Regions from separate parts of the Rhizobium sp. 1399 genome, predicted to be linked through region 1. Evidence: predicted binding sites of a transcription regulator. Region 1 holds the regulator's gene; the other holds the start of a gene.
What was found. The regulator PhoB, encoded in region 1, activates phosphate uptake and scavenging genes when phosphate is short. The targets are predictions, from matches to a motif close to TGTCATNNANCTGTCAT.
Positions count from the first base shown of each region.

Region 2: J2X71_RS05535 (DUF1045 domain-containing protein) is a predicted target of PhoB. The motif match lies at 2,387-2,403, and genes of this name have one in related genera.

Region 1 is NZ_JAVDSU010000001.1:699,645-707,211, reverse strand. Features, by position in the region: gene pstC (phosphate ABC transporter permease subunit PstC) at 1-28, shown strand, start outside; gene pstA (phosphate ABC transporter permease PstA) at 25-1,347, shown strand; gene pstB (phosphate ABC transporter ATP-binding protein PstB) at 1,362-2,177, shown strand; gene phoU (phosphate signaling complex protein PhoU) at 2,222-2,935, shown strand; gene phoB (phosphate regulon transcriptional regulator PhoB) at 3,067-3,750, shown strand; gene J2X71_RS03675 (pyrroline-5-carboxylate reductase) at 3,881-4,669, opposite strand; gene J2X71_RS03670 (GcrA family cell cycle regulator) at 4,967-5,497, opposite strand; gene J2X71_RS03665 (aspartate aminotransferase family protein) at 5,922-7,121, shown strand; gene argF (ornithine carbamoyltransferase) at 7,167-7,567, shown strand, end outside.
Region 2 is NZ_JAVDSU010000001.1:1,060,649-1,068,215, reverse strand. Features, by position in the region: gene phnN (phosphonate metabolism protein/1,5-bisphosphokinase (PRPP-forming) PhnN) at 1-448, opposite strand, end outside; gene J2X71_RS05540 (alpha-D-ribose 1-methylphosphonate 5-triphosphate diphosphatase) at 448-1,587, opposite strand; gene J2X71_RS05535 (DUF1045 domain-containing protein) at 1,601-2,296, opposite strand; gene phnE (phosphonate ABC transporter, permease protein PhnE) at 2,436-3,782, opposite strand; gene phnE (phosphonate ABC transporter, permease protein PhnE) at 3,790-4,755, opposite strand; gene phnD (phosphonate ABC transporter substrate-binding protein) at 4,921-5,829, opposite strand; gene phnC (phosphonate ABC transporter ATP-binding protein) at 5,917-6,762, opposite strand; gene J2X71_RS05510 (DapH/DapD/GlmU-related protein) at 6,881-7,498, opposite strand; gene phnL (phosphonate C-P lyase system protein PhnL) at 7,495-7,567, opposite strand, start outside.

The DNA.
Region 1 (7,567 bases):
GCGCAAATATCGGGAGCAGTACGAATGACGAATATTGTTTCCCCCGTCGCCGGCGTCACCGTTTCCAAGGCGCCCGCGCGTCGCGATATCGGCATCAAGCGTCGCTACGCTGCCGAGCGCCGGTTCCAGGCCTATGGCATCGCAGCCATAGCATTCGGCCTCGTCTTCCTCTTCATTCTGCTTTGGACGGTCATCAGCAACGGCTATACGGCCTTCCTGCAGACGTCGATCACCCTGCCGATCGAATTCTCCGAGAAGACGATCGACCCGGACAACAAGCGTGCGACCGACCCTTCGGTGCTGGTCGCTGCCAACTATCCGGTTCTGCTGCGCGACGCGATCGTCAAGCAGCTCGGCATCAATGCCGCAAGCCGTCCTGACGTGCGCGATGCGTCCAGCATGCTGTCCAAGGGTGCGCCCATTCAGCTGCGCGACATGGTCGTTGCCGACCCGTCGATCATTGGCAAGACCGTCAATGTTACAGTGCTTGCAGATGCCAATATCGACAGCGCCAACAAAGGCCAGATCAATCTTTCGGTCGATGAGAAGAACCGCAAGGTCAACGACAAGCAGGTTGCCTGGATGAATGAGCTGAAGGCGAGCGGTGCTCTCCACAAGACGTTCAACACCGGCCTCTTCGTCAACGGCAATTCCAGCCGTCCGGAAGCCGCAGGTCTCGGCGTCGCCCTCATCGGCTCGCTTTACCTGATGCTGATCGTTCTCGTGCTTTCACTGCCGATCGGCGTCGCCGCCTCGATTTACCTTGAGGAATTCGCGCCGAAGAACAAGCTGACGGACCTGATCGAGGTCAATATCAACAACCTCGCCGCCGTTCCGTCGATCGTCTACGGTCTGCTCGGCCTGTCGGTCTTCATCAACTTCGCCGGCCTGCCGCGTTCGGCATCGCTGGTCGGCGGCCTGGTGCTGACCCTCATGACGCTGCCGACGATCATCATCGCCACACGCGCGGCCCTGCGCGCCGTGCCGCCGTCGATCCGCGCGGCTGCCCTTGGCCTCGGCGCCTCGAAGATGCAGATGGTGTTCCACCATGTGCTGCCGCTTGCAATGCCCGGCATCCTGACCGGCACGATCATCGGCCTTGCCCACGCACTCGGCGAAACCGCGCCGCTGCTGCTCATCGGCATGGTCGCCTTCGTCGCCCAGGCGCCGGCCACTCCGCTCGATCCCTCCACGGCACTTCCGGTCCAGGTCTACATGTGGGCCAACGAAGCCGAGCGCGCATTCGTGGAAAGAACCTCGGGTGCCATCATCGTCCTGCTCCTGTTCCTGATCGTCATGAACATCGGAGCTATCCTCTTGCGTCGTCGCTTTGAGCGCCGCTGGTAAACGGAGTAAAGATCATGAACATGTTGACGGAAGCCGCAGTCGAGAAGGCGCTGGACCAGAAAATGAGCAACGTCCCGTATAAGATGATCGGTCAGGATGTCTCCGTTTATTACGGCGAGAAGCGCGCGCTTTTCGATGTCAATCTGAACGTCCGCGAAAACACCGTGACCGCCCTGATCGGCCCGTCGGGCTGCGGCAAGTCCACCTTCCTGCGGTCGTTGAACCGCATGAACGACACGATCGATGGCTGCCGCGTCACCGGCAAGATCACGCTCGACAGCGACGATATCTACGATCCCGACATCGACGTCGTCGAACTTCGTGCCCGCGTCGGCATGGTGTTCCAGAAGCCGAATCCGTTCCCGAAAACGATCTATGAAAACGTTTCTTACGGACCGCGCATCCATGGCCTTGCCAAGTCCAAGGCCGACCTGGACCAGATCGTCGAGACGAGCCTGCAGCGCGCCGGCCTCTGGAACGAGGTCAAGGATCGCGTGCATGAATCCGGCACCGGCCTGTCCGGTGGTCAGCAGCAGCGTCTGTGCATCGCACGCGCCGTTGCCGTCAGCCCGGAAGTCATCCTGATGGACGAGCCCTGCTCGGCACTCGACCCGATCGCGACTGCAAAGGTCGAAGAGCTGATCCATGAGCTGCGCGAAAACTACACCATCGTCATCGTGACGCATTCCATGCAGCAGGCCGCGCGCGTATCACAGCGTACCGCAATGTTCCACCTCGGCAACCTGGTCGAGGAAAATGACACCGACAAGATGTTCACCAATCCCGACGATCCGCGCACCCAGGACTATATCATGGGCCGGTTCGGCTGATTTTGGCGATGTGAAGCCTTCCCGATTTTCGAGGACAAAGCCCCATGGCATCGACACATATTTTTTCCGCTTACGATGACGATCTGAAATTCCTGTCCCGGCGCATTTCCGAGATGGGTGGTCTTGCCGAACAGATGGTCGGCGAGGCCGTCCGTGCGCTGGTCAACGGCGACACTGCGCTCGCCCAGAAGGTCATTTCCGACGACGTGATCCTTGATCACGCGGAACGCGAAATCAACGACAAGGCGATCGTCACGATCGCCCGTCGCCAGCCGATGGCCTCCGACCTTCGCGAGATCATGGGTTCGATCCGCATCGCCGCCGACCTCGAGCGTGTCGGCGACCTCGGCAAGAACACCGCAAAGCGCGTCATCGCCGTCCAAAGCACCGGCGTTCCGCGCAAGCTCGCCCGCGGTCTCGAGCATCTCTCCGAACTGGCGCTCGTCCAGCTCAAGGAAGTGCTCGACGTCTATACGACGCGTTCTGCGGACAAGGCCAAGTCCATCCGCGAGCGCGACGATGAGATCGACGCGATGTACACCTCGCTGTTCCGCGAACTCCTCACCTACATGATGGAAGATCCGCGCAACATCACGAGCTGCACGCATCTTCTCTTCTGCGCCAAGAACATCGAGCGCATCGGCGACCATGCGACCAACATCGCCGAGACGATCTATTACATGGCAACCGGCGCCCAGCCGGAGGGTGAGCGTCCGAAGGACGACAGCTCCAATACCGTCGGTGCGGTGACGGAGTAATCCGGACCTGCCAATTGCGTGCGCGCCCTGCGCTGGGGCGCGCAAAGGTCGCAGCCAATTCCAAGTTTCTGCATGGTCCGTTGCTTAAATCACCCCCGGTTTAAGGATCATGCATTAGGAGACTGACACGCATGATCCCAAGAGTTGCAGTTGTTGAAGATGAAGAGGCGCTGAGTGTGCTTCTCCGCTACAACCTCGAGGCTGAAGGTTTCGAGGTGGATACGATCCTCCGTGGCGACGAGGCCGAAATCCGGCTTCAGGAGCGCACGCCGGACCTGCTCATCCTTGACTGGATGCTGCCGGGCGTTTCCGGCATCGAGCTCTGCCGCCGGCTGCGCATGCGGCCGGAGACCGAGCGCCTGCCGATCATCATGCTGACGGCACGCGGCGAAGAGAGCGAACGCGTTCGCGGTCTCTCGACCGGCGCGGACGACTATGTCGTCAAGCCCTTCTCCACGCCGGAACTTGTTGCCCGCGTCAAGGCGATGCTGCGACGCGCCCGTCCGGAGGTTCTCTCCACCGTTCTGAAGTGTGGTGATATCGAGCTCGATCGCGAAACCCATCGCGTTCATCGCAAGAGCCGCGAAGTCCGTCTCGGCCCGACCGAATTCCGCCTGCTCGAATTCCTGATGTCGTCGCCGGGCAGGGTCTTCTCCCGCTCGCAGCTTCTGGATGGCGTCTGGGGCCACGATATCTACGTGGACGAACGTACCGTCGACGTCCATGTCGGACGCCTGCGTAAGGCGCTGAACTTCTCCAACATGCAGGATGTCATCCGCACCGTCCGCGGCGCGGGATATTCCATGGAAGCCTGATCCGAGTGATCGGAGGTCACGAACGGGTCGCTCGGTTTTGCCGGGCGGCCCGTTTGTCTATCTGGCACCCCTAGCTTCTTATGAAAGCCGACACCAGGCGCCGAAAGCGAACCTCGAGAGAATCTGCTTTCTACAGACGAATGCGTGCGAGAACTCGATCAAGAGCCTTTTGCAGAGCCGCAGTGCCGCCGAACTCGCGAAAGTTTTCGAGCACCTGTTCATTCAATCCGCCCTTGGTCGAATGCTCGCCGATGAGTTCATCAAAACTCGCGACAGGTTTTGAACGGGCAGCATGGGCGAGGCCGGAAAACAATTGACGGAGGTAGGCGTCGCCAGCCGTTCTCGAAAGCCCTTGGCTCTGCAGCCAGGTCGACGTCGCGTCCAGGATGCCGAAATAGGTGGCCATCAGGCAGCTCGCCACCGCGAGAAGTTCGAACTCAGGTCTGTTTTCAACCTGGATCGCCGTTCCGAGCGCCGAAAAGAGGGCGTGGGAAACCTCGTCGGGCGGGTAGATCGCAGTCGCGCCCTGAAGATCTGCGATGAACGGAAGTGGAATTGCCAGGCTCAGGCGAACTGGCTGATCGATCCACGCCAGCAGTTGATCCATTGGCGTGGCCGCGACGAAGCTGATGACATGGTGGCCCGGCCGAAATCGGAGCGAGCGGATGACCTCCTCGGCAATTTGCGGCCTCACTGCCACAAATACGAGATCGGATCGGTCGAGAACATCCTGGTTCCCCAAAGCGATCGACACATTCCGGTTTGCCGCCGCAAGGCGGGCGGCGACGCTTGCGCTGCGCGGTGACAGCACTACCGGTGTGTCGCGAAACGCTGTCTTGCCCAATCCGGTGACGACGGCCTCGGTAATCGTGCCCGTCCCGACGAACCCCATTGCCATCCGCTTTGGATCGATCTCCATTGGCACCCCTGACCGACTGTTTGCGCCGTGCTACTCCACGAGAATACCGCATCTGTATCAGAAAATCGCGTTACAGCGCCATCACCACCGTTCCATACCGGTCTAGGGCTGAAACGCATCGGCGGCGTTGGGCCAAGTTCGCATCGTCAGGCATGGTGAACGGCAGGCAGAGATCGGCCCCCGGCAGATCGTGGTCAGGAGCCGTTTTCCAGCCCTCCTGTGCCGACTAAAAAATACGCCCCTCTGCGCGTCAGCGAAGAGGGGCGGCGGATGCTGCATCTGTTGAGAAGGCGCTGGTCAGGCGACCCGGACAGCCTTTCGGCGTTCGCTGACCGGCTGGTAGGCGAGGCGCTGGTGATAGTTGCAATAGGGCGAGGAATCCGGGGAGTCGCAGCCGCAGAAGTAGAAGTCGTCCTTCAGAGGATCGCCGACCGGCCACTTGCAGGTGCGCTCCGTCAGTTCCGTCAGGCCGAGACGACGCGAAATCGGCACGACCACGTTTTTGGCCGGCACATATTCCATTTCCTCGACCGTTTCGATCTCGATCTCTTCCTTCAGCATCGTTGCGCCCTGCTGGCGGGTAACGGTGCGGGTGGTGATGCGAGACGCATAGTTCGGGGCGCGCGGAGCCGACGTATTGCGCTTCGGTGCGCGCGCAGCGGTCGCCGTGCCGCCGGCCTTGGCGCGGCCGGGAAGACTGAGCCGGTGAACTTTGCCGATAACAGCGTTTCTACTCACTCCGCCAAGCTGCGCAGCGATCTGGCTGGCGCTCAGCCCTTCCGACCAAAGCTTCTTGAGCTTCTCGACACGCTCGTCTGTCCAGTTCATTGCCCTGTCTCCACCTTTCGCGTTGGTGATGGCAGAATCCCTCACCGTTGCCTCGGAAGTCTCCGAAGCAAGAAACGCCTGATCAATTTTGGTGACTAGTTCCGCCGCATGCAGTCTAGTAATTGAACTTTAACCTAGTGTGAGCCTGACTCTGTGACAAGAGTCGCGTGAATCCGATGAATCCGAATTCAGGGTTTTCCCCAACTTGCTTCCCCGGAGAGTCATTTCTGCAACATTAGCTGTTGATAGACCTGCAAGTCTGATTTGAGGCTTGACGCATGTGCTAAATCCTCAGTTTTGTTGACATTGCAGTGCGAAAAGTAAATAGTGCTCCCTGCCGCCGCAAGGCGGCATTTTTGATTTTTCGGGCCTGGTTTTCTTAGCCGGAGTCCATTGCCTCAGAGCCTGACCAGGAGATTGCGCCATGGCTGAAGCCTCGCCGCTTTATGATACCTATTCTCGTGCCCCGCTGCGGTTCGAGCGAGGCGAAGGCGTGTGGCTGATCACCGAAACGGGCGAGCGATATCTGGATTTCGGCGCGGGCGTTGCCGTTACCTCCGTGGGGCATGGCAATCCGCACGTTGTGGCCGCTCTCAAGGATCAGGCCGACAAGGTCTGGCATCTCTCCAATATCTATGAGGTGTCGGGACAGGAGAAGCTTGCCAAGCGCCTGACGGATGCCACTTTCGCCGACAAGGTGTTCTTCACCAATTCAGGCGCCGAGGCGCTCGAATGCGCCATCAAGACGGCGCGCCGCTATCAGTTCTCCAAGGGCCATCCCGAGCGCTTCCACATCATTACTTTCGAAGGCGCCTTCCACGGCCGCACGCTCGCGACCATCGCCGCCGGCGGCCAGGAGAAATATCTCGAAGGTTTCGGCCCGAAGACCCCTGGTTTCGATCAGGTGCCCTTTGGCGATGTCGAGGCTGTCCGTGCCGCTATTACCGACAAGACCGCCGGCATCCTCATCGAGCCGGTGCAGGGCGAGGGCGGTGTCCGCCCGGCAACGTCCGAATTCATGAAAGCGCTCCGCCAGCTCTGCGATGAGCATGGCCTGCTGCTGATCCTCGACGAGGTGCAGACCGGCGTCGGCCGTACCGGCAAGCTCTTCGCTCATGAATGGTCGGGTATAACGCCCGACATCATGGCGGTTGCCAAGGGCATCGGCGGCGGCTTTCCGCTCGGCGCCTGCCTTGCGACGGCAGAGGCCGCTTCCGGCATGAAGGCGGGCACGCATGGTTCCACCTATGGCGGCAACCCGCTGGCCATGGCTGTCGGTAACGCGGTGCTCGATGTCATCCTGGCCGAGGGCTTCCTGCAGCATGTGCGTGATGTCACTCTCGTCTTCCGCCAGGGCCTTGCATCGCTCAAGGATCGCTATCCCGACGTGATCGAAGATATCAGGGGCGAAGGGCTGTTGCTCGGCGTCAAGGCTGCCATTCCCTCGGCAGAGCTGCTGAAGGAAATCCGCGCAGCCCATCTTCTGGCGATCCCGGCAGGCGATAATGTCATCCGCCTGCTGCCGCCGCTGGTCGTAACCGCCGAGGAGGCGCGCGAGGGTCTTTCCCGTCTGGAACGCGCTGCCGAAAACATCCGTGCCGCCAAGGTCAAGAAGACCGCTTGATAGGACAATGCCCCGCCCGCCGGCGGGCGTAGCAGGTAACGAACAATGGCTTCCCCCAAACACTTCCTCGATCTTTCCGCCGTCACCGGATCCGACCTCAGAACCATCATGGACGATGCCAAGCTGCGAAAGCAGGCTTTCAAGGCCGGCATGGCCGACAAGCCGCTCGCCGGCAAGATGCTCGCCATGATCTTCGAGAAGCCGTCCACGCGAACCCGCGTCTCCTTCGATGTCGGCATGCGCCAGCTCGGCGGCGAGACCTTGTTCTTATCGGGCACTGAAATGCAGCTCGGCCGCGCCGAAACGATCGGCGACACCGCCAAGGTTCTGTCGCGCTATGTCGACGCGATCATGATCCGCACGACCGACCACAACCGTATGCTGGAGCTCGCTGAGCATGCGACCGTGCCGGTCATCAACGCGCTGACGGATGATACCCATCCCTG
Region 2 (7,567 bases), 360 kb from region 1:
GCGTCTCGCGGCCGCGCGCTTCCAGGCGGCTGGCCAGCACTTCCGGGCGGGCCGTCACATTGATGACTTTCAGCCGCGGGAAGGCGGCCTGGAAACGGTGCAGCGCCGAACGCGAACCGTTCGCAACGACAATGTGGCCCTTGGAAAGTGCGACGGAAACCTCCGCCGGAATGGCGTATTTGAGACCATGCGCTTCCCACCAGACGGCAAAGGCACCGGACTGCTCCATCGATGCGAATCCCGCATCCGAAACGGCGAGATGATCCTCCCCGCCGGCATCGCCTTCACGGGTGATGACGCGGCGGGCAAAATGCACGTCCTCCCGGCGATCGAAATGCCGGGCCGCAAGGTTCATCAGCGTGTCCTTGCCAGCCCCGCTCGGACCGACGACGACGACCATGATGCCGCGTTCGGCACCGGCGCCCGGATGGGGTTCGTGTGACATCATCATGCGACACGGCGTCCTTCACGCCAGACGGAACGGGTCACCGGCACGCCGTGCGAGCGGTGGACGCGGACGAGATCGGCACGCAGGCCGGTTTCGATGCGGCCGCGATCGTTGAGGCTGACGGTGCGTGCTGGCGTTGCCGTCACCATTGCAATTGCCTTCGACAAAGTAATGCCCTCAACCTCGTCGGCAAGAATGAAGGGCGCATGCAGCAGGCTGAGTGGCACATAGTCGGACGAAAGCACGTCGAGAACGCCGAGCTGCGCCAGATCACGCGCGGCGATATTGCCGGAGTGCGATTTGCCGCGCACGATGTTCGGCGCGCCCATGAGCACGCTCATGCCGTTTTCATGCGACAGCCGGGCTGCGTCGATGCTGGTCGGGAATTCGGCCAGGCGCACGCCGTTTTCAATCGCCTCATCGACATGGGCAGATGTGGCATCGTCATGGCTTGCGACGGTGATTCCGCGTTCGGCGCAGACCTTGGAGATCGCGTCACGATTTGGCGTCGAATTGCGATCGGACTCGGCGATGCGTCTGGCGCAGAAGCGGGCGAACTCCTCATCGGAAAGACCGCGCTTCTTCTGATAGTAAAAGACGTACTGGTCCATTGTCTGGAACTGGCGCTGGCCGGGCGCATGATCCATCAGCGAGACGAGACGAACATAAGGGTCGTTTTCGAAATCGGCGAAGTGCTGCAGCACGTTGTCGGCCGAAACCTCGCAGCGCAGATGGACGAGATGCTCGGCGCGCAGGCGCCCTTCCTTTTCGGCGGACTGGATGGCGTCGGCCATCTCGCGCATTTCGCCGTGCTCGAAGCCACCGTCTTCATCAGCACCCATGCGCAGGCAGTCGAAGACCGTGGTGATGCCCGAGGTGACGATCTGCGCGTCATGGGCCTGTATCGCCGCCGTCTTGTTCCAGCGGATGCCCGGACGCGGCGAATAGTGGCCTTCCAGATGGTCTGTGTGCAGCTCGACGAGGCCAGGAATGACGTAGTCGCCCTCAAAGTCTTCGCCGGCTACCGAACTGCCTCCCGAGATATCGGCGATCTTGCCGTCACGGATGAGAATGGAGCCCGAAAGAATATCGTCCTCGAGAACGATACGGGCGTTTGAGAGAACGGTTTCTTTGCTCATGTCAGAAAATCTTTCAGCTTTTGGCGCCAGCAAGAGGCAGCCATGTGTGGACTTTGAAAGGCGCGCCGCGCGCCTCCTCGCTAAAGACGGCAAGGCCGGAAATGCGAAGCGGCCTGCCGGTAAAAGCTGCGAAACGCTCCGTCAGGATCGCCTTCATCACTTCCGCGCGCTCTTCCGGCACCTGCCCGGTCAGCGTCATGTGGAAGCCGAAGTCATCCATGACATATGGATAGCCCCAGCGCATGAGATTATTGCGCTGGCTCTCAGAGAGCCTTTCCGGTTTGCGCCTGATAATATCGGCCTCGGAGAGTGCCGCCCGGAATGGTTCGAAAGACTTTACCACCTTTGCCGCGAAATCCTGAAGCGGTTGGTGCAGCGAACCCGGCACAAGCGCGAAGAAGCGACCAAGCTGGCCGAGCACCAGCTCCGGGATTTCAAAGGCGGGCGTGTTGGCGGCGAAATCTTCGACGACCGCCATCAGGTCCTTTTCGGTCACGGAGGAGGCAAGCTCGAAGGGCGCCTTGATCGTCGCATGGAAGCCATAGCGGCGCGGATCGGCCGTCAGTTCGAATTGTTCATGAGCCGGCAGCGTCTCGTACTCGGGCGCAGGATAGGTCTCGTCGGTAAAGGCATTGCGGCCGAGCCAGACGGAGGCTGCATCCGTCAGGGGATCATCCTTGGACGGTGAAAAATAGAGAGCGTAGCGCAAGGCTTTTATCCTGGAGATCGTCCGAACGGGGAGGGCAATGTGCAGTGATTTGGCGGCAAACCGCAAGCACGCTCCGGCTAAAAGATTTCCATGACAGAATGATGATGACGGCAGGGCCGTCATCATCTTTTACTTGGGCTCAGTGACCGGCCTGGGTGCCCATCAGGCGATGGCGCAGCGCGTTCGATGCGGCGTCGAACAGGAAGACGACGATCAGGATCAGGATCACCATGTAGGCGACGTTTTCCCAGTTGGAATTGGTGCGCATGGCCTCCCAGAGCTTCAGACCGATACCGCCGGCGCCAACGGCGCCAATGATCGTCGCGCCGCGCACGTTTGATTCCCACTGGTAGAGCGTCTGGCTGACGATAACAGGAACGATCTGCGGCATGATGCCGTACCGATGAACGAGCACGGTCGAGGCGCCTGTCGATTTCACGCCTTCACGCGGCTTGTTGTCGATGTTCTCAAGGCCTTCCGAATAGAGCTTTCCGAGCGTGCCGGTCTCCGTGAGGAAGATGGCGCCGGAACCGGCAAGCGGACCCGGACCGAAGGCGCGCGTCAGGAAGAGGGCCCAGATCAGCATGTCAACCGAGCGCAGGAAATCAAAGGAGCGTTTCAGAGCCTGATTGAGGAACCTGTTCGGCGTGATGTTACGCGCCGCCATGAAGGCGAGCGGGAAGGCCGCGAGCGAGCCGAGCAGCGTGCCGAGGAAGGCCATCACAATGGTCTGGATGAGCTTGGTCCAGACGTCGCCATGCTGCCATTCGCTATTGTTCCAGATACTATCGAAGGCGAGTGACAGGTTCGACTGGTCGGGATGGATGCGGGGGCCGGAAACGATAAGGCTGATGACTTCGCCTGCCGGCTTGTCGAAAAAGGGCGACTGCGTGTCGAAGACAAAGTTCGCCCAGCCGATGAAGCGCTTGCGCACCTTCACGCGATCGACCGAGATGCTGACATCGCCGGCAAAGCCAAGATTGGCGAGCACGTTATCGTCATAGACCGTCATCCAGTTCGGAACCGGACCGACGACCTTCGGCGCGCCACTGGTAACGTCGACCGGCACCGTGACGCCATGGGCTGTGATCACCGTCTGGCTCTTGCTGACGGTCACCGTGCGGCCGCTGCCGCTGATGAGAACCGTGATGCTGCCATCGGCATTGGCCTTCACCCAGTCCGGATGCGGATCGTCGCCAAGCGGCGAAAAGCGCGGGTAACGTGTCTGGATGGTGCCATCATCCTCGAGACGGAATTCCGGCTGCACATCGTAGCTGATCCACTGGCTCATATAGATGCCGAAGCGTTCCCAATGGGCTTCGGCGATGACTTTCGGCAGGTCGAAGAACCAGACGGCGTAGCTGCCGTAGAGGATCGTCGCGAGAACGATCAGCAGGCCACCGAAACGCTGGCGAAAGGACCGGTGGAAATATTCCGGGTAGCGCGTTTCGATCTCATGCATGCGGTTTGCGTCGATTACCGTCATGGCGGCCTCAATGTTGCAGGAGGAAGGCGTGTTCGCCGACGAGCCGGCGGCGCAGCCAGGCGGAGAACTGGTCGACCGCGACAATCGTCACGAAGAGCAGCAGCACGAGCGCCACGGTCTTCGCGCCGAAACCGCGGGAAATGGAAAGCTTGAGTTCTTCACCGATACCGCCGCCGCCGACGGCGCCGATGATGGTCGATGCGCGCACGTTGATCTCGAGACGCAGCAGCGCATAGGACGCATAGTTCGGCATGACCTGCGGCAGAGCGGCGAAACGCACGCGCTCCAGCCAGTTCGCGCCGACGGCCCGCATGCCTTCGTCCGGTTTCATGTCGATGTTTTCGGCGACTTCATAGAAGAGCTTGCCGAGTGCGCCGATCGTATGGAGCGTGATCGCGATGATGGCCGCCACCGGTCCGATCGAGAGGATCGCCGAAAACAGGCCGGCGATGACGATTTCCGGGAAGGCGCGCAGGAATTCCATGATGCGCTTGGTGAGAATGCGCAAAGGCCAGTTCTTCGTCAGATTGCGGGCCGCAAAGAAGCTGAGCGGAACGGCGAAGACGAATGCGATGATGGTCGAAACGAGCGCGATATTGATCGTGACGATCATCAGCTCGAAATACTCGGGGATGTAGAAGCTGCCCCAGACATAGACGCGGCCATTGGCGAAATTGAATTCTTCGCCACCCTTGTCATTCGGGCTCGCAATATCGAAAAGCGCGCGCCAGACATCGGTCCAGTCTTTCGGAATGAGCCAGCTCAGGAAGTCGAAGAGGTGCGGAAGACGCTCGAAGAAATGACCGGCATTGCTCTCGTCGGCAAAGCGCACGGAGCTGACGAAAGCAACGATGAGGATCACCAGACCAAGAGCGGTATAGAAGCGCCGCCGGGCGATCATCTTGTCCCAGGCGGTAGCGATTTCCTTCGTGCTCTGCATCGGCACATGCTGCTGTGTATCGGCAATAGTCATGAACGCCTCGCCTACTGCATAATTCCTTAAATCGGGCTCGATTTAAGGATGAAATTATGCAGCAATTTAAAGTTCTACAGCGTCCTTTGCGCGTCTGACGCGCGGCGCTGTAGTCACAAGAAAAAGGGCGGCCGTTGCCGGCCGCCCCGTATACGGATGGCGCAATCAGCCGCCGATAGCAGCCTTACGAACCTCTACAACAGCGTTGTAGAAATCGTGCTTGACCGGGACATAGCCCTTGTAATCACCGCCTTCGACAGCAGCGAAGCACTTGTGGTCCTTCTCCGGCAGGGCCGTGAAGAAGGCGGCGATCTTCTTCTGCCACTCTTCGCCGAGAGCGTTGCGAACGACGAGCGGGCCGTTCGGGATCAGCGGCGAACGCCATACTTCAACAAGCTTGTTCGGATCGACGGCGCCCTTGTCGACTTCCTTGCGGAAGGTACCGGAGGTGTAGCCGTCCTTGAAGTCGCCGATGCCCGAGCTATCGTCAACGGCAACGTCGACCTTGCCGTCGTAGGCAGCGAGAAGGTTGTTCTCGTGTCCACCGTTGAACTGCGTGGAAGCGAAGAACTTGTCGTTCGGCATGCCCGTGTCCTTCGGGATCTGCGTCAGCGGAACGAGGTAGCCCGAGGTGGAGTCCGGATCGGCGTAGCCGAGCTTCTTGCCCTTGGCGTCCTTGATCGTCTTGATGCCGGAGGACTTCAGAGCGAGACCGATCGAGTAGTAACCCGTGGAGCCGTCCTTCTGCTGCGTCGTCAGGATCGGCGTAACAGCCTTCGGGTCCTTGATGTAAACGGATGCGTAGCCGGAAGCGCCGAGTTCAGCGAAGTCGAGCGTGCCGCCGAGGAGACCCTGGATGACGCCGTCATAGTCGGCGGCCGGGAAGAGCGAAACCTTCTCGAAGCCGAATTCCTGCTTCAGGTGGTCTGCAAGGCAGGCATAGTTGCGCAGGCGGTCGGTTTCGTTTTCGCCGCCGAGGATGCCGACGCGGAATTCCTTGAGGTCAGCGGCATTGGCAGCGCCGGCTGCGAGCGACAGCATCGCCGTCGCAGCAAAAAGTGCTTTCTTCAACATGGGTTCTCTCCTGAATGACCGGGGCTCGGTCGTTTTGTTAAGAAGAAATGTGCCCTTGACGCGGGCATTCGATCGCGGCCGTCCCTCTCACAGACCGGCCAGCGCCAGCGGTTGTGCGCCGGCGGATTGGTTTTCGGCTCCTTCCGGAGCCATGTTGATTGCTGTCGACGTCATCGTTTCGTCGATGCCCGCGCCATCCTTGTCCATGCCGTAGATTTCCTTCACGGCCTCGGTGGTCAGTTCGGAGGGCTTGCCGTCGAATACGACGCGGCCACCCGCCATGCCGACGATACGTTCGCAGTAGTTGCGGGCCGTATCGAGCGTATGCAGGTTGGTGATGACAGTAATGCCCTCGCGCTCGTTGATGTCACGCAGCGCATCCATGACGATCTTTGCATTCAAGGGGTCGAGCGAAGCGATCGGCTCGTCGGCCAGAACCATCTTCGGGTTCTGCATCAGCGCGCGGGCAATGGCGACGCGCTGCTGCTGGCCGCCCGAAAGCGTGCCGGCAGCCTGCAGTGCCGTCTGCTCGATGCCGAGGCGCTCGAGCGCTGCGATGGCCTGGATGCGCTCTTCACGGGTGAAGACGTTGAGCAGGCTGAGGATCGTCGAGCGATGGTTCAGGCGGCCGAGCATGACGTTGGTGAGTACGTCGAGGCGCGCCACGAGGTTGAACTGCTGGAAGATCATCGCGCAGTCGCGCTGCCAGTTGCGCAGCGCCTGGCCGCGAAGGCCGGAAACCTCGACACCACCAAAATGGATGGTGCCGGAGGAGGGTTCCTGCAGGCGGTTGATCATGCGCAGGAGCGTGGACTTGCCGGCGCCGGAACGGCCGATGATGCCGACCATCTGGCCTTGCGGAATGTCCAGCGTTACGGAATCAACAGCGAGCTTCTTTCCGAACCGGCGTGTGACATTCCTCAGCTCGAACATCATGCTCTTCCTTCGCATTGCAGGCTTGCTTCTGGGATCGCATTAGTCCCGCTTGATGAACCTCGCGTGTCAGTTTTGTGTAAGTCCTGTCACAATTCTCCGCACCGCAATATTGGGCTCAGCCGCCGTACCGGGAGAGGAAGTCTTCGGCGCCCAGCGCCCGGAAATCCGCCAGTGCTTCGCGCAGCCGGTCGTGTTCCCAGTCCCACCAGGCAAGCCCGTCCATGCGCTCGCCAACCTCTTTCGGAAAGCGCTCGCGGATGAGCTTGGCCGGCACGCCGCCAACGATCGTGTAGGGAGCGACATCCTTCGAGACGACCGCGCCCGCGCCGATCACGGCCCCGTTGCCGACCGTCACACCGGGCAGGATCGTAGCACCATGGCCGATCCAGACATCATTGCCGATCACGACGCGGTTGGAGCGGCGCCATTCGAAGAATTCCGTCTCCATGTCGGCATCCGGCCAGTAGTCGACGGCGCGATAGGTGAAGTGGTGCAGCGTCGCACGCCAGGTCGGATGGTTGGTGGCGTTGATGCGCACCGCGGCGGCGATGTTGACGAACTTGCCGATCGTCGCGCACCAGATGGAGCCGTCCTGCATGATGTAGGAATAGTCGCCGAACTCCGCCTCGCTGATGCGGCAGCGCTCGGAAACTTCCGTATAGCGGCCGAAGGTCGAATTGGAGACGGAGGCGGTCTCGTGAAAATAGGGCTCGTTGCCCAGTTTGCGGCTCATGCTGCGATTGCCTTTCGCGGAGAGAATTGCTGAACGTCGAGAATGCGGTCGGCGGCTGCCTCGCGCACT